DNA from 3 places in the Candidatus Clostridium eludens genome. Region 3 is predicted to be linked to each of the others. Evidence: riboswitches for the same ligand, from Rfam matches in the RefSeq annotation. Region 3 holds a riboswitch; each other region holds the start of a gene.
What was found. Region 3 has a riboswitch for thiamine pyrophosphate ahead of thiC (phosphomethylpyrimidine synthase ThiC). Riboswitches for the same ligand answer to the same signal wherever they lie in the genome.
Positions count from the first base shown of each region.

Region 1: linked by a shared signal. The riboswitch ahead of thiD (bifunctional hydroxymethylpyrimidine kinase/phosphomethylpyrimidine kinase) and the one ahead of thiC (phosphomethylpyrimidine synthase ThiC) in region 3 are both predicted to bind thiamine pyrophosphate.
Region 2: linked by a shared signal. The riboswitch ahead of thiT (energy-coupled thiamine transporter ThiT) and the one ahead of thiC (phosphomethylpyrimidine synthase ThiC) in region 3 are both predicted to bind thiamine pyrophosphate.

Region 1 covers NZ_JBJHZX010000040.1:15,909-24,274, reverse strand. Annotated here, with positions in the region: tRNA gene ACJDU8_RS20330 (tRNA-Leu) at 380-466, opposite strand; gene ACJDU8_RS20325 (hypothetical protein) at 698-853, opposite strand; gene ACJDU8_RS20320 (M28 family peptidase) at 940-1,635, opposite strand; TPP riboswitch at 1,911-2,013, shown strand; gene thiD (bifunctional hydroxymethylpyrimidine kinase/phosphomethylpyrimidine kinase) at 2,111-2,911, shown strand; gene thiM (hydroxyethylthiazole kinase) at 2,951-3,760, shown strand; gene thiE (thiamine phosphate synthase) at 3,751-4,362, shown strand; gene ACJDU8_RS20300 (3-deoxy-7-phosphoheptulonate synthase) at 4,509-5,561, shown strand; gene ACJDU8_RS20295 (MBL fold metallo-hydrolase) at 5,775-8,261, shown strand; gene ACJDU8_RS20290 (D-alanine--D-alanine ligase) at 8,331-8,366, opposite strand, start outside.
Region 2 covers NZ_JBJHZX010000026.1:10,858-19,223, reverse strand. Annotated here, with positions in the region: gene ACJDU8_RS16495 (PocR ligand-binding domain-containing protein) at 617-1,663, shown strand; gene ACJDU8_RS16490 (YitT family protein) at 1,748-2,644, shown strand; gene ACJDU8_RS16485 (amidase domain-containing protein) at 2,734-3,252, opposite strand; gene ACJDU8_RS16480 (amino acid permease) at 3,438-4,877, shown strand; gene thiT (energy-coupled thiamine transporter ThiT) at 4,935-5,567, opposite strand; TPP riboswitch at 5,628-5,729, opposite strand; gene ACJDU8_RS16470 (lactate utilization protein) at 5,834-6,475, shown strand; gene ACJDU8_RS16465 (hypothetical protein) at 6,615-7,001, opposite strand; gene rbr (rubrerythrin) at 8,263-8,366, shown strand, end outside.
Region 3 covers NZ_JBJHZX010000007.1:69,545-77,910, reverse strand. Annotated here, with positions in the region: gene ACJDU8_RS06595 (glycosyltransferase family 4 protein) at 1-1,256, shown strand, start outside; gene ACJDU8_RS06590 (sugar phosphate nucleotidyltransferase) at 1,287-3,731, shown strand; gene ACJDU8_RS06585 (hypothetical protein) at 3,827-4,084, shown strand; gene ACJDU8_RS06580 (methyl-accepting chemotaxis protein) at 4,300-6,018, shown strand; TPP riboswitch at 6,082-6,189, shown strand; gene thiC (phosphomethylpyrimidine synthase ThiC) at 6,280-7,593, shown strand; gene ACJDU8_RS06570 (EAL domain-containing protein) at 7,823-8,366, shown strand, end outside.

The DNA.
Region 1 (8,366 bases), on a different contig from region 3:
TTCAAGTTATAATTTTACATCTAATCTAAGGACGGCTTAATTACTAGAGTTAACTAGTTTGTCTTTGCCCGGCTCTTTGATTATTTTATTTTGGTCCAGAAATAGTTTGAAAGTATAGCGTTAGGTTTGCTAGCCCTATGCTTTATTTTTTGGTAACTGGTATATTTCCAAAACTAGATCTTGCTCCATTTGGGGTATAAAGCTATATTTATTTTATCACTTTGAGCCGATTAAATAATATTATAAATAAAAGAACTTATTAATAAATCATGATAAATTTTAATAATTATTTTTAAGTTTGGTGACAAAAAGGTGACAAAAGTATAAAAAAAGCATTCTGGAATTTTCACCCAGAATGCTTTTAACCCTTGAAAATGCTTGGTGCCGAAGGCGGGACTTGAACCCGCATGCTGTCACCAGCGACGGATTTTGAGTCCGTTGCGTCTGCCAATTCCACCACTTCGGCATGATATAAGCCAGCTTGATTTACTTTTAATGTATATTAATTCCTGTAGTTAACATATAAAATAATAACAGGTGCTAAGGTATTTGTCAACTAGAATTTCAAAACTTGGCAGAAAATTTTTTACAGCAGTTTTAGTTTCAGAATAAGGATGCTTTCCTGTGTAGATGTCAGTATTATACTGATTATATTAGCACCTCTTATATAAAAGATATACATAAAAATAATTGATAACTAATCACTAAATACTACTCCATCATTTTCTTGTATAAGATTACTTATAGAATTTGCAATCTTATCTATCTGATTATAATCTAAAATATCTGGAGTGTCTGTAGATTTATGAACTAATTTTTCTATACCTTCCTGCACAAAAAAAACATTAGATATACCTGCTTTTTCAAAACTCGAGTTATCACCTCCAACGTTTACCTCTGTATCTGCAAATTCAATATTATCCTTTTCCAGAGTAACCCTTATAGTATATATAACTTGCTAGACACATTGCTTTTATTCTTTAAAGCAAATGTTCCTCCTGCTTTAGCACCTATAGAATCTATATTAATGTTATATAAGCTGTTGTATATAGATTTAGATTTAATCTCATTAACAAATGCACGACTTCCTACTAATCCTTCTTCTTCTCCATTAAATGCACAAAAAATTATGTCTTCATCAAAAGATTTTTCTTTAGACTTCTCTTGTAATGTATTAGCTATTTTTATTAAAGCAGATACACCGGAAGCATTATCCAAAGCCCCTCTAATAATTTTGCCATCTTGATATCCTATATGATCAAAATGTGCTGATACAATTACAGCATTTTTACTTTCCCTACCCTTTATAACACCAACAACATTATTAAGTATTTTATTTGTACCAGTATCATAATTATTATAAACTAATTGTGAATATCCATCATAGTAATTATCTCCAAACAAAGGTTTTAATCCTATATCTTTAAAAATTTTTGAGATATATTGTCCAGCTTTCTCATTACCCTTCGAACCAACAAATCTCCCTTCAAACTCATTTGAAGTTAAAGTATTAACTATTTCTTTAGTTGTTGGAATTTTTGCAGAATCCTGTACCTGTACTAGCTGCTTATTACTTTCATTAACTTTTGTAGCATTATGGTTAAATGCGCTTAAAAAGCATGATGAAAAAGTCAAAGTTATAACTGCAATGGTCCCCATTTTTAATATAGATTTAATAACAATCCCTCCTTTGATTGAATTAATGCTATATATGATAATTGTACCTTGGTTGTAATAACATGTAAATAAATGCATGGAAATATTAGTAAGGATTTTGCGTGAAATGTTGAATGTTTTCAGATCAAATAGATAAAAATGAAATATTAATAGAAGGGTGAGTGTGAAAAATTTGTGTGTGAAAATTTAGGTTGCAAATTTTTATTACTGTAGTAAAATAAAAGTAAAATATAATAGTCTTGTGGGGGTGCTTATAAAAGCTGAGAAGAGATATTCTCTAACCCTTTGAACCTGATCCAGGCAAAGCTGGCGTAGGGAAACAATATTATGTAGCCTCAAAGGCTTTTATTAAGTGTATGTTTTTCTGCATACACTTTTTGTTTTTGTTCCATTGAATCTAAGAATCACTTAACATAAATAGGAGGTGTTTACAATGAAAAAAGTGTTGACAATTGCAGGCTCTGATAGTTCAGGAGGGGCTGGTATACAGGCAGATCTAAAAACTATGAGTGCTCTTGGAGTGTATGGTATGAGCATAATTACTGCTGTTACGGCTCAAAATACAGTGGGTGTACAGGAGGTTATGGATGTAAGTCCTGAGATGGTAGAGGCTCAAATAAGATCTGTATTTGATGATATAGAAGTAGATGCAGTGAAAATTGGCATGGTTTCAAATAGTCATACCATATCTGTAATAGAAAAGCTTCTTATAGAATATAAGGCCAAAAACATAGTACTTGATCCTGTAATGATATCAAAAAGTGGATATTTTCTTTTAAAACCGGAGGCTGAACGGGCTATAAAGAATATGGTGCAGATTGCAGATATTATAACTCCAAATATTCCAGAGGCAGAAGTTCTTACGGAGTTAAAAATAGAAAGTAAAAAAGATATGGAAAAAGCAGCTTTTAAGATAAAAGAAATGGGGGCAAAGAATGTACTTGTAAAAGGTGGACACAGATGTAATGATGCAGATGACATTCTACTCTATGATGGCGATATATTAAACTTGCAGGGACACAGAATAAATACTAAAAATACCCATGGTACAGGCTGTACTTTATCCTCTGCTATAGCATCTTATCTTGCAAAAGGCTGTAGTGTTCATAAAGCAGTATATCTTTCAAAACAATATATAGCTAAAGCTATAGAAAATTCCTTTACCATAGGTAAAGGAGTAGGTCCGGTAGGACATCTTATTGAAATTTATAAAAACGCTGGGCTGGATTATTAGTAATTAATAACTAAATTAAATATAAAAGGAGACTAAAAAATGAGCAATTTTAAATTAGATGAAGTGTCAAAAGTATTAACGGAAGTTAGAAAAAGGGTACCACTTGTACATTGTATTACTAATTATGTAACCATAAATGATTGTGCAAATGTTCTTTTATCTTATGGTGCTTCACCAGCCATGTGTGAGGCATATGACGAGGTTTTTAATTTTGTAAAAATATCTTCTGCCCTATATATAAATGTGGGAACCCTTACTAAAGAGCAAGAAACGGCGGCAATTTTAGCCAGTATGTCTGCAAAAATCAATAATATTCCTGTAGTTTTGGATCCTGTAGCTTGTGCTGCCATCCCACGAAAAATTCAGGTTATAGATAGAATTCTCAAGGTTGGAAGAATTGATGTCATAAAGGGAAATATAGGTGAGATTAAATTTTTAGCAGGTGAAACTTCAAGTGTAAAAGGGGTTGATTCATTGGATACTGGAGAGGGTGCATTGGATTCCTGTATAGCTTTATCTGATAAATATAATTGTGTAGTTGCCGCTACTGGCAAAAAGGATTTTGTAGCGTATGGAAAAAATAGTGCCATAATTGAAAATGGAACAGAAATGTTAACTAAAATAACAGGAGCAGGATGTATGGTGGGGGCACTTTGCGGGGGCGCAGCAGGGGCTTTTGAAGACAAATTCATAAGTACTGTAAGTGCTATACTCTCCATGAATATAGCAGGAGAAGAAGCTTATAGAGAGGCTAAGGCTCCAGGAAGTTTTAGGGTTAAGCTTATAGATTACATATATGAATTAAGTGAAGAAAAATTGAAGAAAGAGGGCAAAATAACATGGAATTAGATTATAGTTTATATCTGGTTACAGACAGAAGTTTTTTAAAAGAAAAACTTCTCCATGAAGCTGTGGAAGAGGCCATTTTAGGCGGTGTTACTATGGTCCAGTTGAGAGAAAAGGATGCCTCCACAAGAGATTTTTATAGGCAGGCATTGGAAGTTAAAAAAATAACTGAAATTTATAAAATTCCTCTGATAATAAATGATAGATTGGATATAGCACAGGCTGTGGATGCAGAGGGAGTACATCTTGGACAAAGCGATATGCCTTTAACTACAGCAAGAAATATTTTAGGTAGGGATAAAATAATAGGCATATCCGTAGGTAATGTAGAGGAAGCTTTGGAAGCAGAGAAAAATGGGGCAGATTACGTTGGAATAGGAACGGTATTTTTTACGGGTACTAAAAAAGATATAGATACACCTATAGGTATAGAAGTACTGGAGAAAATATGCAACAGCATAAACATACCTGCAGTTGCCATAGGAGGTATTAATGAGAATAATTTTAAAGAAGTGCTATCTACTGGAGTTGATGGTATTTCTGTCATATCTGCCATCTTAGGAAAAGATGATATAAAGATTGCTGCTGAGGCATTACGCAAATAGGGCATGCTTAAAATAGTGTTGCCATCTGCGGCTTGTTATTTATTTTAGTATATGTAATATTACTATTGACTCATAAAGATAAAGGTTTATACTTTAACATATGAGTTATAGAAATGGTTAAACTGTGGAATATCTGAATAGATAAAATTCATAGAAAGGAAAGTAAAAATATGAGTATGAAATTTGTTAAGAAAATGCCTACTGCAGATGAAATTATAGAGGAAATACCACTGTCAAATTCTATGAAAGAAACTAAAAAAAATAGAGACGAGGAGATAAAAAAGGTCTTTACAAATGAAGATAATAGATTTCTTCTTGTAATAGGTCCATGTTCTGCAGATAATGAAGATTCTGTTTGTGAATATATAGGCAGGCTGGCGAAAGTCCAAGAAAAGGTAAAAGACGTTATTATTATCATACCTAGAATTTATACAAATAAGCCAAGGACCACTGGAGAGGGATATAAAGGAATGGCACACCAGCCAGACCCGCATAAAAAGCCAGATTTAATTGCAGGGATAAAAGCTATCAGAAAAATGCATATAAAAGCTTTAAATGAATACCATATGCCTGCTGCAGACGAGATGTTGTATCCAGAAAATTATACATATCTTGCAGATTTATTAAGTTATCATGCAATTGGAGCCCGTTCGGTTGAAGACCAGCAGCATAGATTTACTGTAAGTGGTATTAATATGCCTGTGGGAATGAAAAATCCTACCAGCGGTGATATAACTGTAATGTTAAATTCCATTAAGGCAGCACAGTTGAATCATACTTTTATATATAATGGATGGGAGATTGAAACAAGCGGGAATGCTCTTGCACATGCTGTTTTAAGAGGAGCAGTGGATTCTTATGGAAGAAATATTCCAAATTATCATTATGAAAATTTGATTAATCTTTCTAAAGAATATGAAAAAAAGGGATTGTTAAACCCTTCAATTATTGTAGATACAAACCATGCAAATTCCACTAAACTTTATAAGGAACAACCAAGAATTGCCAGAGAGGTACTTATGAGTAGAAAATATGATGCTACACTTAAGAATATGATTAAGGGATTTATGATTGAAAGTTACCTCGAAGAAGGCAATCAACACGTGGATGAAGGTACTTATGGAAAATCCATTACAGATCCATGTCTGGGGTGGCAGGATACAGAAAAACTAATTTACTATATTGCTGAAAATGTATAAATATTTTAGCGGTATGTTGTAACTATTAATATGTTTGTATGTTCACCTGTTAAAAATTATATTTACTCTTACCAGTAATTTCAATTATTCATTTTGAATAATACAATTATATATGTTAAAATACTATATAAGACATCTTGGGATTGGTTATGCATTGATTAAGGCTCTTTAGAATATGACATATTTACTGGGAGAGGGAGGTGATGTCACAATATGAACATTTCATTTTTAGGGGGAGCCAGAGAAGTAGGTGGAAGTTGTATACTTGTGAGAATATGTAATAGAAATATACTTATGGATTGCGGCATAAGACAGAGTTCTTCTAAAGATGCCCTTCCGGATTTTAAATCAATTCAGGAGCAGGGAGGGATAGATGCTGTAATTATAAGTCATTCTCACATGGATCATATAGGATCCCTCCCTATAATAAGTAAAGAATATCCCACAGCCAGGATATATACTACTAGAATGACAAAGGACTTAATGAGGGTACTTCTATATGACAGTTTAAAGATCATGAATAATAGGGAAGGGGAAATTCCTTTATATGCAGAGGAAGATGTTAAAAATATGTTAAATAATATCTTCCCCATAAACTATATGGTGGAATTCCCTATTTTTGAAGATATAAAACTTACATTCTACACTGCAGGACATATAGCAGGAGCTGCGTGTATTTATATTACCACGCCTCAGGGTTCTCTGTTTTATTCTGGAGATTTTTCTGTATTTTCACAAAAAACTGTAGAAGGATTAAAAGTTCCAAGGTTAAGACCGGATGTAGCAATTTTTGAAGCCACCTATGGAGACAGATTGCACTCCAACAGAGAAGTAGAAGAGGAACGGCTTATAGATATAATAAATGAATGTAAACAAAAAGGTGGTAAAATGTTAATTCCGGCTTTTGCTCTGGGCAGGGCACAGGAGGTATTGCTTACCATAAAAAAGGCATTGAATAAAAATTTATTAAAAGATATTAAGGTGTATGTAGATGGAATGATACGGGATATAAATAGAACCTATAAGTTAAATCCTCTATATCTTAAAAATTCTCTAGGTAAAAAAATATTAAAGGGAATTGAACCATTTTATGATGATAACATAATTTCAATAGATAATAATAAACTTAGGGAAAAAATATTAGAAGATAGGGAACCTTTAATAATAGTTTCAAGTTCTGGCATGCTTACAGGTGGATACAGTCAGTACTATGCGGAAAAGATAGCCCCTATGGAAAATGGATATATAGTTATGACAGGATATCAGGATGAGGAATCTCCGGGAAGAAAGCTCTTGGATCTTTTGAAAGAAGAAAAGGATAAGAAATTATATATAAATGAAAAAACAGTTCCTGTAAATTGTACAGTAAAAAATGTGGGACTTTCAGCTCACAGTGATAAAAGTGAAATAAAATCACTTATAAGTTTTTTGAATCCTGGGAATATATTTATAGTTCATGGAAATGAAAGTGTAATAGAAAATTTTTGCAGGCAGCTTTCCTCAGAAGTAAGGGGAAAAGTTTATGCACCTAAATGCAGTGAAATCTATGAGATGAATATAAATAAGCCTAGGAAACAATGGAAAAAGTCTTTGGATAAAGTTATGAATTGTGATGAGGAACTAAATGAAAATAACATGAAAAAATTATGGAAATTTGTATCGGTTAACTATGGAGAAAAGCTCTTTACCACAGAAGAGATGAATTATATATGGAATGGAAACAATAAAGTGAAAAATACTTTAGAGAATTTTCAAAGAATTATAATGAATTCTCCTTATTTTGAAAGTGACAATAGAAGATTATTTTTGTTTAAGTGTAAAAGTGAGGATGTAATTCAAGAAAGCCTAAAGAGAAAAGAACTTAAACCAAATGAATTAAGAGAACTTACCAATAAATATTTTAGTTGCTTTAATCCTAAAAAAGCAAGTTTTATGTATGATGAAAAAAAAGTAATTCTAAATTTTGATTTTCCGGCTGTGGTACATGAAAATATACATAGTAAAATAGAACAGTTTGAAAAGCAAGTAGGCTGGAAAGTAGAGATAAGTAATACTGTAAATATAAATGCAGCCTCTGAAATTGTAAATAGAATTTTACAGGATGTTTCTATTAAAAAGATATCTTATAGGTTGGAGCAGAGGCAGGCAGTAGTAATAACAAATTCTATATATGTTGTAGGAGAAGATAAGCTAAAGGAATTTCAAAATATTACGGGATTAAATTTATTAATTGAATGTGCTGAAGCTGGAGTAAAAGGAAGTACAGAGCATATTTATATGAAAGCTTCTGGCAGATGTGAAGCTATGGAACAAAATAAGGCTTTAAATTTAATTGAAGAGTTTTTTAGTAAAGAGGAATTCAAACCCTACAGAAAAGGTATCAAATCATGTTCTGATGAAAAATATATAGAACTTTCGTTTATAAGTTCTGTAATTGGAGAAAAGTATAAAACACATATTCAGCATTTAGCTAATATTACAGGGTGGAATATTAGCGCATCAAGCAGTGCAAACCAAAATGAAATAATAAAAATAGCGGCAGATATTTGTAAAAGAGAGAATATAAAATTAAAGAAAAATCCATCCTTTAATAGCGTGAATTTAAGTTTAGAACTAAAATTAGAGAACGTAAATATAGAAAATTTAGATAATGTAAAAGCAGAATTTGAACATAAAACAGGATGTACATTAAAATGGTGATATTTTGGGTATATTCAAATAAATAACTAGCCAGCATGCTAGTTATTTATTTTCAGATACTCTTAAAATTTACAGAGAGCATTGAATTATTTTGTCTAATAATTC
Region 2 (8,366 bases), on a different contig from region 3:
GTAAATGCTGAAATTTATAGGATTTCTCATTTAAAACCTAAGTTATACGTATACATAGCATTTATTAGTTAAAATTTTATGTATAAATTAAGTTTAAACTCAGAAATCCTATATCTTATAAAATCACTGCCTATAAACTATAATGTAATGATTTTCACAAGTTATACGAATATAAAATAGACAGATATTATACAATGATATAAAATTAAATAAAAGAACGCCCCGGTTAAGGGACGAATTAATGGTGATACCACATAGACAGGTTACAAACCATTTTGCTATTGTGTTATGTTTATTTTTTCATCTTAACCTTTAGTATAATTTACATTATAATTGAAAATTTTTATAAATACAAAGGGGAAAATATGCATTAAAGACTAAATAGGTTAAAATTTTTACCTATATCTATATATTTTTATAAATTTCATTTTAATTCAAGTATAACTTTAATTAAGTAAATCAAAATTTGAAATATTAAATTAATTAGTGAAGATTTTAGGCTTTTAGAAATAATAAAAACTTCATCTGAAGGTAAGAATTTTGTTTGTATATAATATATAATATATATGTTGTAATAAAAAAATTAAATTTTAGTTATATATGGGGAGGTAATACAATGATAAAAATATTGGAAGGTGGAGAATTAGATTTAGATTTATTGGAAGTGGAGGATGTTATAGATATAAATATACTGCAAAAATTTCAAGATAATTTTGCCGAAAGCATGAATATAGCCAGTGTGACGGTGGACAAACATGGAAAACCTGTAACAAAACCTAGTTCCTATACTAATTTTTGTTTAAATCTTACACAGTCTACTGTTAAAGGAGTGGCCAGATGTGCAGAGTCCCATAAAAAAGGGGGAAATGAAGCAACAAAACTTGGCAAACCGTATGTGTATACCTGTCATGCAGGCTTAATTGATTTTGCTGCACCTATAATGATAAAAGGCAAAACCATAGGTACAATATTGGGTGGACAAGTTATGTATTCCCATCCTGGAGAAACTCGTTTTAGAGATACTGCTGCTGAAATAGGTGTGGATGCTGATAAATATGTAGATGCTTCAAATCATGTATATAAAGTAAGTGAGCAAAATGTAAAGGCGGCATCTGAAGTATTATATGTAGTTGCCAATGCTCTTTGTAAAATAGGTTATGAATCAATTTTAGTTGGAACAGTTGCTAGAAATCTTTCCGAAAATTTTGAACAGATTTCAGCTACCATGGAAGAATTGGCTGCATCGTCCTTAAATGTTAGTAATAATCAACAAGTTTTAAATGAGGAAATAAATAGGGTTAAAAGTATATCTTTAGAGATAAATACTGTATTAAATTCTATAAAAAATATAGCAGAACAGACAAAAATGCTTGGTTTGAATGCGGCTATAGAAGCTGCCAGAGCGGGGGAATTAGGCAGGGGTTTTGGAGTTGTTGCCAGTGAAATAAGAAAATTATCTGAAGATTCAAAAGCTACAGCTTCTACCATCGTAGATCTTACTAGAAAAATACAGGAATCTGTTGATAAGACCACTGAAACTTCTAATGCTACTCTTCAAACTACAGAGCAGCAGACAGCAGCAATACAAGAAATTTCATCTAATGTTCAAGAAGTTTCCACAATGGCAGATACTCTAAATGAAATGGCAAATTCAAAAATATAAATTAGTAGTATTTATTTACTTATTTTTCAAAATATAAAATAGATATTTATTATTAGTATATTTTGTGAAAAAAGGAGATTTTAGATGAATCAAAATAGATTTATTATAAATAAAGGCATTAAATGCTATTATATTATACAATATTTGCAGCTAATAATTGGATGTGGAATAACAGCATTAGGATTTAACTTATTTCTTGCACCTAATCAAATAGCTTCTGGCGGAATAGCAGGAATATCTTTATTAATAAAGCATGTAGATTATATAGAACCTGCAATTACCCAATGGCTGGGAAATATAATATTATTTTTTATAGGTTTATTTTTATTGAGTAAAAAATTTATGATGAGAACTGTTTTTGGTTCTTTAGTGTTACCTTTATTTATATTTTTAACCACTAATTTGCACCCAGTTACCCTGAATCCACTTTTAGGCAGCATATATGGAGGATTACTTTCGGGTATTGGTCTTGGTTTGGTTTTCAAAAGTGATGCATCTACGGGAGGTACTTCTATAGTAGCTAGTATTATAAATAAATATGCTGGTATAACCATTGGTAATTCCCAAGGAATAATAGATGGAGCTGTAATTGTTGCTGCTGCATTTGTATTCGATGCAGAAAAAGCTCTTTATGCAATTATATCTTTATTCATAACCAGTAAGGCTATTGACTTAATACAATTAGGATTTAGTGGGTCCAAGGTAGCGTTTATAGTTTCCAGTAAATCAGAAGTTATAAAAGATGTCATTATAAAAGATTTAAATAGAGGAATTACAAAAATTTCTGGATTTGGAGGATATACTGGGGAAGAGCGTACAATTTTAATGGTGGTTATGAATCAATCTGAGGTAAATATATTTAAGAGTTTAATAAAAAGTATTGATACAAGTGCGTTTATAATAATTAGTGATACCTATGAAGTTTTGGGTCAGGGATTCAATTTAAATAGAGAAATTAGAAAGCAAAATCAAATTAAATAATTTCTTTGCAGTTATTAAAGTTTTTTATTTTTTTATCATAATTGTATGGTATGTAGGTTAAAATTAACCTGCATACTATAAATATAAAATTATAAATATATTTTTATAAAATGGGTTTTAGCTGCCCATTTTTTTATATGGGATATATTTAAACTGTTAGGAGTATGCTGGGATATTAGAGGATGATCATTATAAAAAGAAGTAATGATTGCTGAATGTGCAATTCTACCTCTAGCATTTTCATAAAATATTATATCACCTAATTCTAACATAGATACAGAGGGTACTTCCATACCTTTAAGGCCCTGTGATTTTTCTTCAGCATTAATTTTTAAATACCAATAAAGAGAACCAGCTACAGACCATGAAACTGACCAACTATCACCCGATGATTTGAGATTATTTTTATACCACCATGGATTTTTATCTGTGAACACCATAGGAGCCCCTCCTGCTTTCAAACATTGAGAGGTAAAATTTGTACAATCACCTCCATCATTGCCATACACAGAAAAGTATCTATAAGCAGGGTTTGGCACTATGGCATAATTTATAGCATAGTTTACTGCATTTGTTCTAAGGTATGAGGAATTATCTTTATAATTCATAACTTCTCCATAAAATTAATTATGGTACATTTTATGTAAATATACATGAAAAAGTACATCATTTATATAATAGTTTCCATAAAAAATATGAATTTTATAATATGCTTCTTACTTTATTTATAGAATTTTTTTTCAGCTTTAAGACATACTATTTTTAGAATCATATGAATTTGGGGTGATTAATGGTGGAAAAGAAGCATAGGGGATTATCTGTATGGGAACTTACAATGATGGCACTAGGAACTGTAATTGGTGGATCTTTTTTTCTAGGATCATCTGTAGCTATTCATGCCGTAGGACCTCTTATAATTATTTCATATGTATTAGGAGGAATTTTAGTTTATTTTATTCTTTCTGCTCTTTCAGAAATGACAGTGGCAGATCCGGCACCTGGTTCGTTCCGTACTTTTGCCGGAAAAGCCTTTGGACCAGGAGCTGGATTTATTGTTGGATGGGTTTACTGGACTGGAATGGTTCTAGCTATGTCCAGTGAAGCGGCAGCAGTATCCATTTTACTGCGTAAATGGTTTCCTGGCATATCCATATCTTTATTTGGAAGTATGACTATCCTTGCAGTTACATTACTTAATTTGTTAGGTGCCAACAAATTGAGTAAACTTGAAAGTGGCCTTGCGGCTGTTAAGTTATTGACAATAATATCTTTTATAATTATTGCATTACTTTTAATTAGTGGTTTTTTAGGTGTATCTCCAAGGACCGGAACTGCCAAAGTAACTGGGGAACCTTTACTTTTAGGAGGCGTAAAAAGTATTGCAGGAAGTATGCTTACAGTGATGTTCGCCTATGCAGGGTTTGAAATAATTGGTTTGGCAGCTTCAGAAACGGATAATCCCAAAAAAATAATTCCAAAAGCTATCAGCTATACTGTAATAAGCCTTGTTGGACTTTATATAGCTTCCATATCTGCACTTTTGTTATTGATTCCTACTGGAGTTCTTAGTGAGAATTTTAGCCCTATGGTAGCAGCACTTAACAGATGGGGTATGAATTGGGCTGGAAATGTAATAAATATAGTAATGGTCACAGCTATACTTTCTACAATGTTGGCAGCTATGTTTGGTATTGGAAGAATGATTCGTTCTCTTGCAGATGAATCCTATGCTCCAAGGTGGTTAAAGGATAGAACAAAAGTACCTTATAGAGGCATGGTATTTTCGGGTTTTGTTATGTTTTTGGGACTAATGCTTGGACTTTTATTTCCTAGAGTCTATTTATTCTTGGTAAGCTGTGGTGGTTTTGCACTGCTTTTTACATATGTAACTATCGTTGCTTCACAAATCCGATTACGTAAAAAACATACCTATGGTGCGGAAGGAAGGCATCATATATATGTTTCATGGATTACTCTTATAAGTCTTATTATTGTTATTGCTAGTATGCCTTTTATTCCAGGTCAGGCATCAGGTCTTATAGCGGGTCTGATAATTATTGCTTTTTATTCAGTAGTATATATGTGTATGAAGTATTATATAAAGATTAAGACATATGGCATATCAGGTAATCAATTTAATGTAAAAAGACATAACGCCAGTTTTTTTACGGAATTTTCTAAAGAACTAATTGAAAAGAAAAAAAAAACCATACAAAGATACAAGGGGAAATAATAAATCAAGTTAAAAAGAAGGCTAGAGTGGTACAGCTGCTAGCCTTCTTTTTAAAGTTTAATTATGTGCTATTTTTTTGTTTAAAATTGTGGCTAAATGTTTTACTGGTAATACTGACATTATTGCAATACATATGGCACCTTCAATGGACATAAATATACCATTTACCATAAGAGAATAAACTGCCGGAGACATTCCTTTAGGGGCAAAACTTCCAAAAAAAATTACTCCAGATATAAAATGACATATAAATCTCCCTAAAAGAGCCAGCAGTGTACCTATAATTTTTCTATCTCTAAAATAACCAGCAATACCTAAAGCCATAAATGGTAGTGGATAATCAAATATAACTTGTACAGGATGGAGTATGTATGGATCTAGTATTAAGGTTATGATTCCATATAAAAATCCAGTAATAAAGCCTACTTCAGGCCCGTAAAGTAAAGCCATAAGTAGTATAGGTATCATACTCCCCAAAGTTATACTCCCTCCTTGTGGAAGGTGGTATATTTTAAATATTTGAAGTATAGCAGCCAGTGCCAGTGCTATGCCTATTTGAGTTATAAGCTGTGTAGTGAATTTAACATTTTTAACTTTGGCCCAAAATAGAATAAAAATAATTAGGGCAATTAATGCGAAAATAGAAGCTGGGTGAGATGAAATCTCTGTAATATTTTTTATTAAAGACATATAAAACCTCCTTACTTAGCTAAGGTGCCCAAAAGTCGTATTCCATAGGAATACGACTTGATTTTTTAGAATCCGCTTCCCTACGCTGGTGTTATCCAGATCAGGTAGAAGGGTTAACAAAATGTTGTTTCTCAGCCTATAAAGGCACCCCTAGCATTAAGTATTTAATTATTATATAATAATTATAATACATAATATGTAGTATTTCAATTATTACACTAATATGTGGTTTATAATTTGAAATAAATTTTGGAGGTAGATATATAATGGATATGAATGTGCTTTGGACAAACGAAAAAAGAATAGAGAGGACTATTGAGGCATTAAAAAAGAATAATATGAATGGTTTTTACATAAAAGATAGACAGGAACTTTTTAATAAAATAGAACAATTAGTTAAGAAAGATTCTGTAGTAAGCTGTGGAGGTTCTGCTACTTTACAACAAATAGGCCTATTAGAATATTTAAGGAGCGGCAAGTATAAGTTTTTAGATAGGGCGGCTGAGGGGATTACTCCAGATGAGAAGAAGGAAATACATAGAAAAACATTTTTTGCAGATGTATTTTTTACCAGCACTAATGCGTTAACTGAGGAAGGAGAATTATTCAATGTAGATGGCAGAGGCAACAGGGTTGCAGCTATGCTCTTTGGTCCTGATAAAGTTATAGTAGTCTGTGGTGTAAATAAAATTGTTAAGAACTTAGAGGAAGCTATAGAGAGAAATAAAAGGGTATGTGCTCCGGCAAATGCCAGGAGGTTAAATTGTAATACACCCTGTGCTAAAACGGGATATTGTGTGGATTGCAGCAGTAAGAGCAGAATATGTAACGAATATACCCTCATAAAAAAACAAATTGATGATTCAAGAATCTATGTATTTATACTTAATGAAAATTTAGGATATTAAATTATGTCACACGTAATTATGTTTACGTGTGACATTGATGTATAATGTTAAACTAAGGTTTTATTGAATATATTTGATAAACCTAGTGTAGATATTCTATAGTTCCCTTAATTTTGTAAATATTAATTTTAAGCTGATTTTATTTTCCACAGTTTGTTCTTAGACCGCTAAGTATTGAAGAATCAAGGCCTGAGCAATTGTATTTTACTCCATTAAGTGTTATGCAATTAGAAGAGTTTGTACAACTATTAGAGCTTTTACAGCTAGCAGGATCTACACAACTATTGGAGTTTTTGCAATTAGAATTTTTACAGCTAGCAGGATCTGTACAGCTATTAGAGTTTTTACAGTTAGCAAAATTTGTGCAATTAACTGCTTTTGTTGAAGGACAAGAAGATTTACAGAGTACAGATGCTATATTGTTGTTTACGCCAGATGCATGAACTGTTGTAGCAATTCCCGTATTTAATAATAATGGTGCTGCAAGTATTAAAGCTGAAAGTAATTTGTGTTTAAGTTTTAACATTTTCAATTCCTCCTAATTTTTAGTAGTATATGATTTTTTAGTTCATTTTCACCTTCAGAAATGGGTGTTTAAAGTTACTTAGGGAACTTTTAGCCTTATCCACTAAAAAATATTTCTATCTAAATTTATAGGTGTAAATGAATATCTTTAAGTGAATTTAAATATTTTTTCTATATGTGTAATATATAGAAAAATTGTAATTAGTGATTTATAAATAGTGACCCATTTCATTTTTGGAAATTTAGGTTTATCTATGTTTGTTATATTAACAGTATTTTTATGTTATATCATTATTAAATTAATGGATTTAATGGTATGAAAAGGCTATATAACAAATTTCATCATCATATATAATAAGATGTAAGAAAGATTGGTTCCATATATATCAAGTATAGTCAGATATTTTTCTTGAAATATATGCAATGTATGGAATAGTGCATTGGTAGGTATTTTATCTAATGAGACTATAGAACCTTAGTGATTAGGCAGTAATACAGATAAAAAATGTATACTATGGCTGATAGAATACAAATAATTACATATTAGTAGTAAAACCTAAATTTTACCGTAAATGAAGAAACATACATTTTTGAAGAAAATGTATAAATATTGTTGGAATAATAAATATATTTTGTATTTAATACATATTTATAGAAGGTTGTAATGGAAAAAATATTCTTTATGAGTAAACGGCGCTTAAATCTTATAATAACTTTATAAGTACATGTATTTTTATTTCTATTATCTGTGATTGGTTCCATCATTATTTTTATTAAAAATAATATTTTTTGTAGAATTATTTTTAATTATGTAGTAATATATACGTAACATATATGTCACTTTGAAACACCCTGTAGTTAGTTTTATTATAACTATTGAAAGGTGTTTCCTATTTTTTTGATAAAATTTTTATATAAGTTATATATTTAAAATAAATATGCAGAAATTTTATACAATATAATAGATTTGTATCTGAATAAAGAAATGTTTTAATATGTAATTAAGATATTATAATAGTTGAATATATGGTAAACATATTATAAGATATTAATATAGCTACAAATAAGAAAAAATTACGTAATATGGTTTTATAAATAGTTATTTCTAAATTATTCAAGTTAGCATTAAATAATATATGGTGATAAAATTTCAAATAAATATTTATTAAAATTAAGTAAATAAACTATTTGTAAACATCAAGTTAGCTACTTATTTGTAAGACTAAATAACAAATTAATACTTATTTTAGGAGGTAACTTTTATGGCATCTTTAAAAGGTACAAAAACTGCTGAAAATTTAATGAAAGCTTTTGCAGGAGAATCTCAGGCAAGGAACAGATATACTTATTATTCATCCATTGCAAA
Region 3 (8,366 bases):
TTGCTATGGTGGAAAGAGCCGTTAGATTAATAAATGAATCTGGAGAGTTTGATTTAATACATGTTCATGATTGGCTTACTGCTTTTTGTGCTAAGACTTTAAAATGGTCTTTTAGAATACCTCTAGTATGTACTATACATGCTACAGAATATGGAAGAAATGGCGGTATAAATACTGTAACTCAAAGATATATTTCTGCTACAGAATGGATGCTTACCTATGAATCATGGAAAGTAATTGCCTGCAGTAACTATATGAAGAATCAAATAAATAAAATATTCTCAGCTCCTGAAGAAAAAATATGGGTTATTTCAAATGGAGTTAATGTAGAAAAGTTTGAATTTGAATTTGATTGGCTTTCATTTAGAAGAAAATATGCCATGGATAATGAAAAAATAATTTTTTGCGTAGGAAGACATGTTTTTGAGAAGGGAATACATCTTCTTATAGAAGCAGCTCCTAGTATAATAAATAGATATAATGATTCCAAATTCATAATAGCAGGTACAGGTCCAATGACGGAGGAATTAAAAGATAAAGTCAGATATTCTGGACTGGAAAGTAAGTTTTTATTTACAGGATATATGGATGAAATGGAAAAAGATAAATTATATAGAGTTGCAAATGCAGCAGTATTTCCATCCCTTTATGAACCTTTTGGTATTGTAGCTTTAGAAGCTATGGCGGCAGGATGTCCTGTAGTTGTTTCTGATACAGGTGGGTTAAGTGAAATTGTGGAACATGGCAAAAATGGGCTTAAGTGTATAAATGGAAATGCTAACAGTATAGCGGATAATGTAGTTGGACTTTTATATGATGAGGAATTTTCCAAATATATTAGTGATAATGGAAAAGATACTGTAAAGGATGAATTTACCTGGAACAAAATAGCAGATCTTACTCTGAGAATGTACCATCAGGTTTTAGAAGAAGCCGGCGGTACAGAATGGAGAAAATTAAGCAGTGAAAATAATCATTCTGCTTTTAGGGAGGATTACATGGTATATAAAAGTTTAAATGAGGAAAATGAAGCTTTAAAGAAGATTGCAAAACCTGATGATAACGAAGATTTAAAAGATAACTTTAACGAAGGAGAAATTTTAGAATACTATGAGGATCTTAAAGTGAGTAGGAAACAAGATAAAAAAGAAAATCAGGATATGAAAATTAAAGTAGGTGCTGGTGCTAAAAGTAAAGGCGGAACTACTACAAGAAAGAGGAGCAGTACTAAGAATAAAGAGAAGAGCAAGGTTTAAATATTAAAATGGATAAAGGGTGTGATGGTTATGAAAGCTATAATAATGGCCGGAGGAGAAGGAACCAGGTTAAGGCCCTTAACCTGTAACATACCTAAACCCATGATGCCTATAATGGGGAAACCCATAATGGAATATGCCTTAGAACTGCTTAAGAATACTGGAATAGAGGATATTGGAGCTACCTTGCAATATTTACCTGATGAAATAATAAATTATTTTGGAGATGGTAAAGATTTTGGAGTAAATATAAGTTATTTTATAGAAGAAACTCCACTGGGTACTGCAGGAAGTGTTAAAAATGCTGAGGCATTTTTAAATGATACTTTTGTTGTTATAAGTGGAGATGCCCTTACTGATATAGATCTGTCAAAGGCAATTGCCTATCACAAGAGTAAGGGCGCTGTGGCAACTCTCATACTTAAAGAAGAACCGGTACCTCTGGAATTTGGTGTTGTAGTTACAAATGCCCAGGGCAGAGTAACTGGCTTCTTGGAAAAACCAGGGTGGGGAGAAGTATTCAGCGATAAGGTAAATACGGGAATATATATTTTAGAGCCGGATATATTTAAATATTACAATAAAAATAAAAAATTTGATTTTAGCAGTGATCTTTTTCCGCTTCTCCTGAAAGAAAAAGTACCTGTGTTTGGATATGTGGCAGAAGGGTACTGGTGTGACATAGGAAGTATTGACCAGTATATGAAATGTCATTTCGACATATTAAAAGGGCTTGCGCATATAAACATAAAGGCACAAAAATACAGTGAAGATATATGGATAGGTGAGGATTGTGAAATAAGTCCTGAAGCTAAAATTTCAAGACCGGTGTATATAGGAAGCGGCAGTAAAATATATAACAATGCACAAATTGGCCCCTATACCGTATTGGGTGAGAACAATATTATATCTCCAGATGCCACCATAAAAAGGAGTATACTTTTTAATAACTGCTATATAGGAGATAAGGCACAGATAAGGGGTGCCGTACTCTGTAAAAAAGTTCAAGTTAAATCTCAATGTTCTGTATTTGAAGAAGCTGCTGTGGGAAATGATACTATTATAAAAGATAAGGCCATAGTAAATCCAGGGGTTAAGATATGGCCAAACAAGATGATAGAAAGCGGCACTATGGTAAGTTCCAATATTATATGGAGAGAAAAGGCTTCTAGATCTGTTTTTGGTAAAAATGGTATTAGTGGAGAGATAAATGTAGATATAACTCCAGAATTTGTATCAAAGCTGGGTTCTGCCTATGGTTCTGTTTTAAAGACAGATTCTAGGGTGGCTATAGCCTGCAGTGACAATGGAGCGGCACAGATGTTTAAATATTCTCTGGCTACAGGACTTTTATCTATGGGTATGGAGGTTATGGATTTAAAACAGATGCCAATGGCATTTATAAGGCAGTCTGTTCTTTTCTTCGGAGCACAGGCAGGAGTCTATGTATGTGTAAATGCTAGTGCACCGGAAAAGGTTACTATAATATTTATGGATAAAAACGGGTTGAATATAGATAGAGCTATGGAGAGGAAGATAGAAAGCAGTTTTACAAGGGAAGATTTCAGGAGAGTAAAACCAGATAAGTTTAAGCATATGGAAAATATATATAACTGCCTGGAGTATTATGCCAGGCAGCTTATAAATGGACTTTCACTTGAAAATATAAAGAGCCAAAAGTACAGGGCAGTTTTAAGCATAGAAGATCCTATGATTCTTGAAATAATGAAAGGGATTTTAAAGGAGCTTAAAGTAGAGATGAAATTCTATGATAAGTTCGGTGATACTAAGGGTTTGGCAAGGAAGGTTATGGAGGATAGTGCCAATTTGGGAATTGAAATAGATGAAGAGTGTGAAAAACCGGTTATTATAGATGAAAAGGGAAACATAATAAAAGACAATTTGTACGATGCTTTAAATGCATTGGTTATGTTAAAATCTCATGACATAAAAACTCTGGTAGTTCCTGTTACAGCCTCTTCCACTATGGAGAAATTGGCTAAAATGTGTGGGTGTAAATTTATAAGGACTAAAATAGCGCATAAATTTATACTGGAAACTTATTTAGAAAATGTATCCAATATAAGTGAAAGGGATATGGTAAGTGCATACCTCATGACACTGGACGCGGTAAGTGTGTGTACAATGACTATTAATTTTATGGCAAACTGCAATAGGTCTCTTTCACAGATAACTTCCACTATTCCTCAGTATTACAGCATGAAAAAAGAAATAAAATGCCCCTGGAATATGAAGGGAAGGATAATGAGAAATCTAATAGAGGAAAATAGTTCAAAATCTATAGATTTAATTGAGGGTGTAAAACTTAACTTTGAGGATGGATGGACATTGGTGCTGCCAGATGCAGATGAACCTTTATGTAAGGTATATACAGAGTGCAGGGACTATAAGAAGCTCAATCAGCTTACAGAAGATGTTTTGACTAAAATTACAACTATAACTAAACAATGTTGAACAATTAAAATAAAGGATTAAAAGTTAAGAGTTATAGATGAGTTCTTTAACTATTCTTAACTTTTAATTTTTAATTTGCAGGGGGATGTAAAAATATGAAATCTAATATAAATTCCGAGTATTATATGGAAGCAGAAAATAAATATTTAAAATTAAGACAAATTTTAAAAAAATGTAGAGAGGAAAATAGAAGAACTTTTGAAGATATATCAAATAGCTGTAGATTTAACCAAGAGGAATTAGAAAATATAGAAAAAGGCATAGATAAAGATATAACTCATTTTTTAATATATGCAAAGGCATTGGGTATTAGCATAAATTTAAGTTATAAGGAAAATTATAAACTTCGCTAAAGATTTTAGCGAAGTCATTTTATGCTCATTTTTAATTTGTAGAATCCTGTCGTATTTAAAAATTATATTTTTGTGCAATGTATATTAAAATAATAATAAAGTTAGACAAATGTGTGTCGATATATATAAAAAATCATTGTTTTATGTATGATTATAGGATGCATTTTTGCAAAATATACAGCGATAATGGTTTAATCTCAAAAGGGGGGATTCATATGAATTTTAACAAAATAAAGCTTTCTAATAAATTGAGGATTGGATTTTCATTAATGATTATATTAATAGTAGGGGTGTGTTTATTGTCGATATATGGACTAAATCAAATTAACCAGAATATTGACCAGCTTGTGAATATAGAAAATAAAAAATTGAGTTTGACATATGATATGAGGGAATGTGTAAATAAAATAGCTGTCAGTGTAAGAAATATAGCTGTTACCAGCGACATGAAATATATGGAGGAACAAAAGAAAATAATAGATAAAAATACAATTCTTTATAAACAAAAGGAAAAGCAACTTGAAGCATTAATTTATACTGAAAAAGGTAAGACGCTTTATAAAAATATACGAAATAATGACGACAGTGCATTTTTACAATTTGATAATTCAGTTAAACGAGGTATGAAAATTGATGTAACAAATGAGGAGCTTCAAGATATACTTAACGGATTAAATAAGACGGAAAATAAACTATTATCAAGTATACAAGATATGGTGGATTTTCAAGAACAATTAGAACAATCAAGAGCTGAGATTTCACAAAAAACAGTAAATAATTCTTTAAAGGAAATAGTGGCTTTTTTAATAGTAAGTATTTTAATGGGTATGTTGTTTACACATTTTATAAGGAAGAGTATTTTAACTCAGATTAAAGAGGTAGTAGATGGTGCATCTAAATTGGCGGAAGGCAATTTGAATTTTAAAATGAAGGTAGTTTCTAATGATGAAATAGGACAAACTATTAAAGGCTTAAATAGTGCAATTGAAAAGCTTAATAAGAGTATGATTTCCATAAGGAGTGAAAGTGATAGTATTCTTGGAAGCAGTGAATTAACAAATAAAATGTTTTCAGAGATAAGTTCTGAAATTGAACAAATATCAGCTTCTACAGAAGAAATATCTGCAGGAATGGAAGAATCCTCTGCTGCAGTTGAAGAAGTAACATCCATGGCTACTACAGTGAAGGAAGAAGTGAAGATCACAGAGCAAAAATCACAGGAAGGATTAGAAATGGCCTTAAATATACAGGAAAAAGCAGTTGCTATCAACAATGATTCTATTCAATCAAAAAAAATTGCAGAAGAAATATATATAAAAACAAGGACAAGTTTAGAAAAGGCATTAAAAGAAGTCACTGTTGTTAATCGAATATCAGAAATGGCATTAAGTATAGATGAAATATCAAAACAAACTAATCTGCTAGCATTAAATGCAGCAATAGAAGCTGCAAGAGCTGGTGAACAAGGAAAGGGTTTTGCAGTTGTTGCAGAAGAGGTGAGAACACTTGCGGAAGAATCATCAGAGGCAGTAGCACAAATACAAAGTGAAGTTCATATGGTTTTAGCTGCAGTTGAAAAGCTTTCCAGTTCATCTAGAGATATTTTGGAGTTTATAGAGAAGGACGTTTTAAAAGATTATGACAAACTAATTTCCACTAGCAATGAATACAAAAAAGATGGGGATACTTTAAAAGATATAGTTGCTAAATCTGCAGAATCTTCTAAAAATATTTCTGATTCTGTTGATCAAATTGCAGCAAGTATGGAAGACATAGCAATTTCGGTATCAGAAGTGGCTAAGACCACCGCAGATATTGCTTCAAGTGTGAATCAGGTTAATAATAGAAATGAATCTGTATTAGCAGAAACTAATAATAACGAGGAAAGTGCCATGAAATTAGGAAAGCTTATTAAAGGATTTAATTTAAATTGAAATATATTTTTTACTTGATTACTAATAAATCCTATGATACCATTATGTAATAAGAAAATTGAATATTATGTACAGGGGGGCTGGTGTTTCTGGCTGAGATTAAGAAGTAAATTCTTTGACCCTAAACCTGATCTGGGTAATGCCAGCGTAGGAAGTTGTTTGTGTAAATATGTTACTGATAAAAGCATAAGTCTACGGATTTATGCTTTTTGTTGTACATATGATTTTTTTATAAAATTTACCAGGAAAGAGGATGAAACCATGAATTTTACTACTCAAATGGATGCTGCTAAAAAGGGAATTATTACAAGAGAAATGGAGGTAGTATCCACAAAAGAAAGTATGGATGTAGAAGTTTTAAGAAATCTTGTAGCTGAAGGTAAAATAGTAATACCTGCAAATAAGAATCATAAATCATTAGATGCCCAGGGTGTTGGACAGGGATTAAAGACTAAAATAAATGTTAACTTAGGTATATCAAAAGATTGTGCTAACATAGATATGGAACTTGAAAAGGTGAAAACTGCAATTGAAATGAAGGCAGAAGCTATAATGGATTTAAGCTCCTATGGTAAAACTGAAGAATTTAGAAAAAGAATTGTAGAGATGTGTTCTGCCATGATAGGCACAGTACCCATATATGATGCAGTAGGATTTTATGATAAGGAACTAAGTGATATATCTCCTGAGGAATTTTTAGCTGTAGTAGAGAAGCACGCTAAGGATGGAGTAGATTTCATGACCATACATGCGGGAATCAACAGGGAAACTGCAAAGGTATTCAAAAGAAATAAAAGGCTTACAAATATAGTTTCAAGAGGAGGAGCTCTTTTATATGCATGGATGGAACTAAATAATAAAGAAAATCCATTTTATGAATACTATGATAAAGTTTTAGATATATGTGCAAAATATGATGTAACTATAAGTCTTGGAGATGCCTGTCGGCCAGGCAGCATTAATGATGCCACAGACGCCAGCCAGATAAAAGAACTTATAACTCTTGGAGAACTTACAAAAAGAGCTTGGGAGAAGAGTGTACAGGTCATGGTTGAAGGACCAGGACACATGTCTTTAAATGAAATAGCTGCCAATATGCAACTTGAGAAAAAGTTGTGTCATGGAGCACCATTTTATGTGCTGGGACCTTTAGTTACAGATATTGCACCGGGATATGACCACATAACAAGTGCCATTGGTGGAGCTATAGCAGCTGCAAATGGTGCGGATTTCTTATGTTATGTTACTCCAGCAGAGCATTTAAGACTTCCCAATCTTGAAGATATGAAAGAAGGTATTATAGCTTCTAAGATAGCAGCACATGCTGCCGATATAAGTAAAAATATAAAGGGCGCAAAGCAATGGGATTATAAAATGAGCAAGGCAAGAAGAGAGCTTGATTGGGAAACAATGTTTAATCTAGCTATTGATCCGCAAAAGGCAAGGAGATATAGAAAAGAATCTATGCCAGAGCATGAAGATACTTGTACTATGTGTGGAAAAATGTGTGCTGTGAGAAATATGAATAAGGTGATGGAAGGAAAGAACATAAATATTTTAAGGGAAGAAGATTAGGGCTGTTTTTAAACTCACATGAAGTTTTTTAACTTTGCGTGAGTTTTTTACATCATCTTAATTTGGCATCTGTACATAATAATTATATCTTTATTGTAATAAAGAATATAAAAAAATTTTAAAATAAATGGTATAATATTCACTGTAAATATGACAGATATGGGAAGTTGCAGGTACTTCATTGATATTTAAAGATTTTTGCTTGAATAGTATAGGGGAGCTATAAATTATGATTGAATATGACGGTTTTAATGAAGTTAGTATTATAAGAGAGGTTATAGATAATAAAAGAATACTTGTTAAGTATCAGCCAATTGTGTCCTTAGTAAAGAAAAAAATAGTAGCATTTGAAGCGTTAAGCAGAGGAATAAATATTTTAAATTCGGAAATTATACCTCCACTTAAAATGTTTGAATATGCTCGTAATAATGGCCTGTCAACTATACTTGATAGATTATGTAGGGAAAAGTGTATTGAGAATTTTGAAAATGTGTACAACATGAATGATGAGTGGTATTTGTTTATAAATGTAGATGCCTCTGTTATAGAAGAAGCCGAAGGCTCAAATCATCTTTTTAACCAGGTATTAGAAAATAGGGTTTCACCTAAAAATATTGTAATCGAAATTAATGAATCTCGTGCCAGTAATTTAAGTGCTCTGGAAAGGTTTACTAATAATTATAGAAAAAAGGGATTTCTAATTGCTTTAGATGATGTGGGAACAGGTTTTTCAAATATGGATAGAGTTTCAATTATAAAACCTGACATCATAA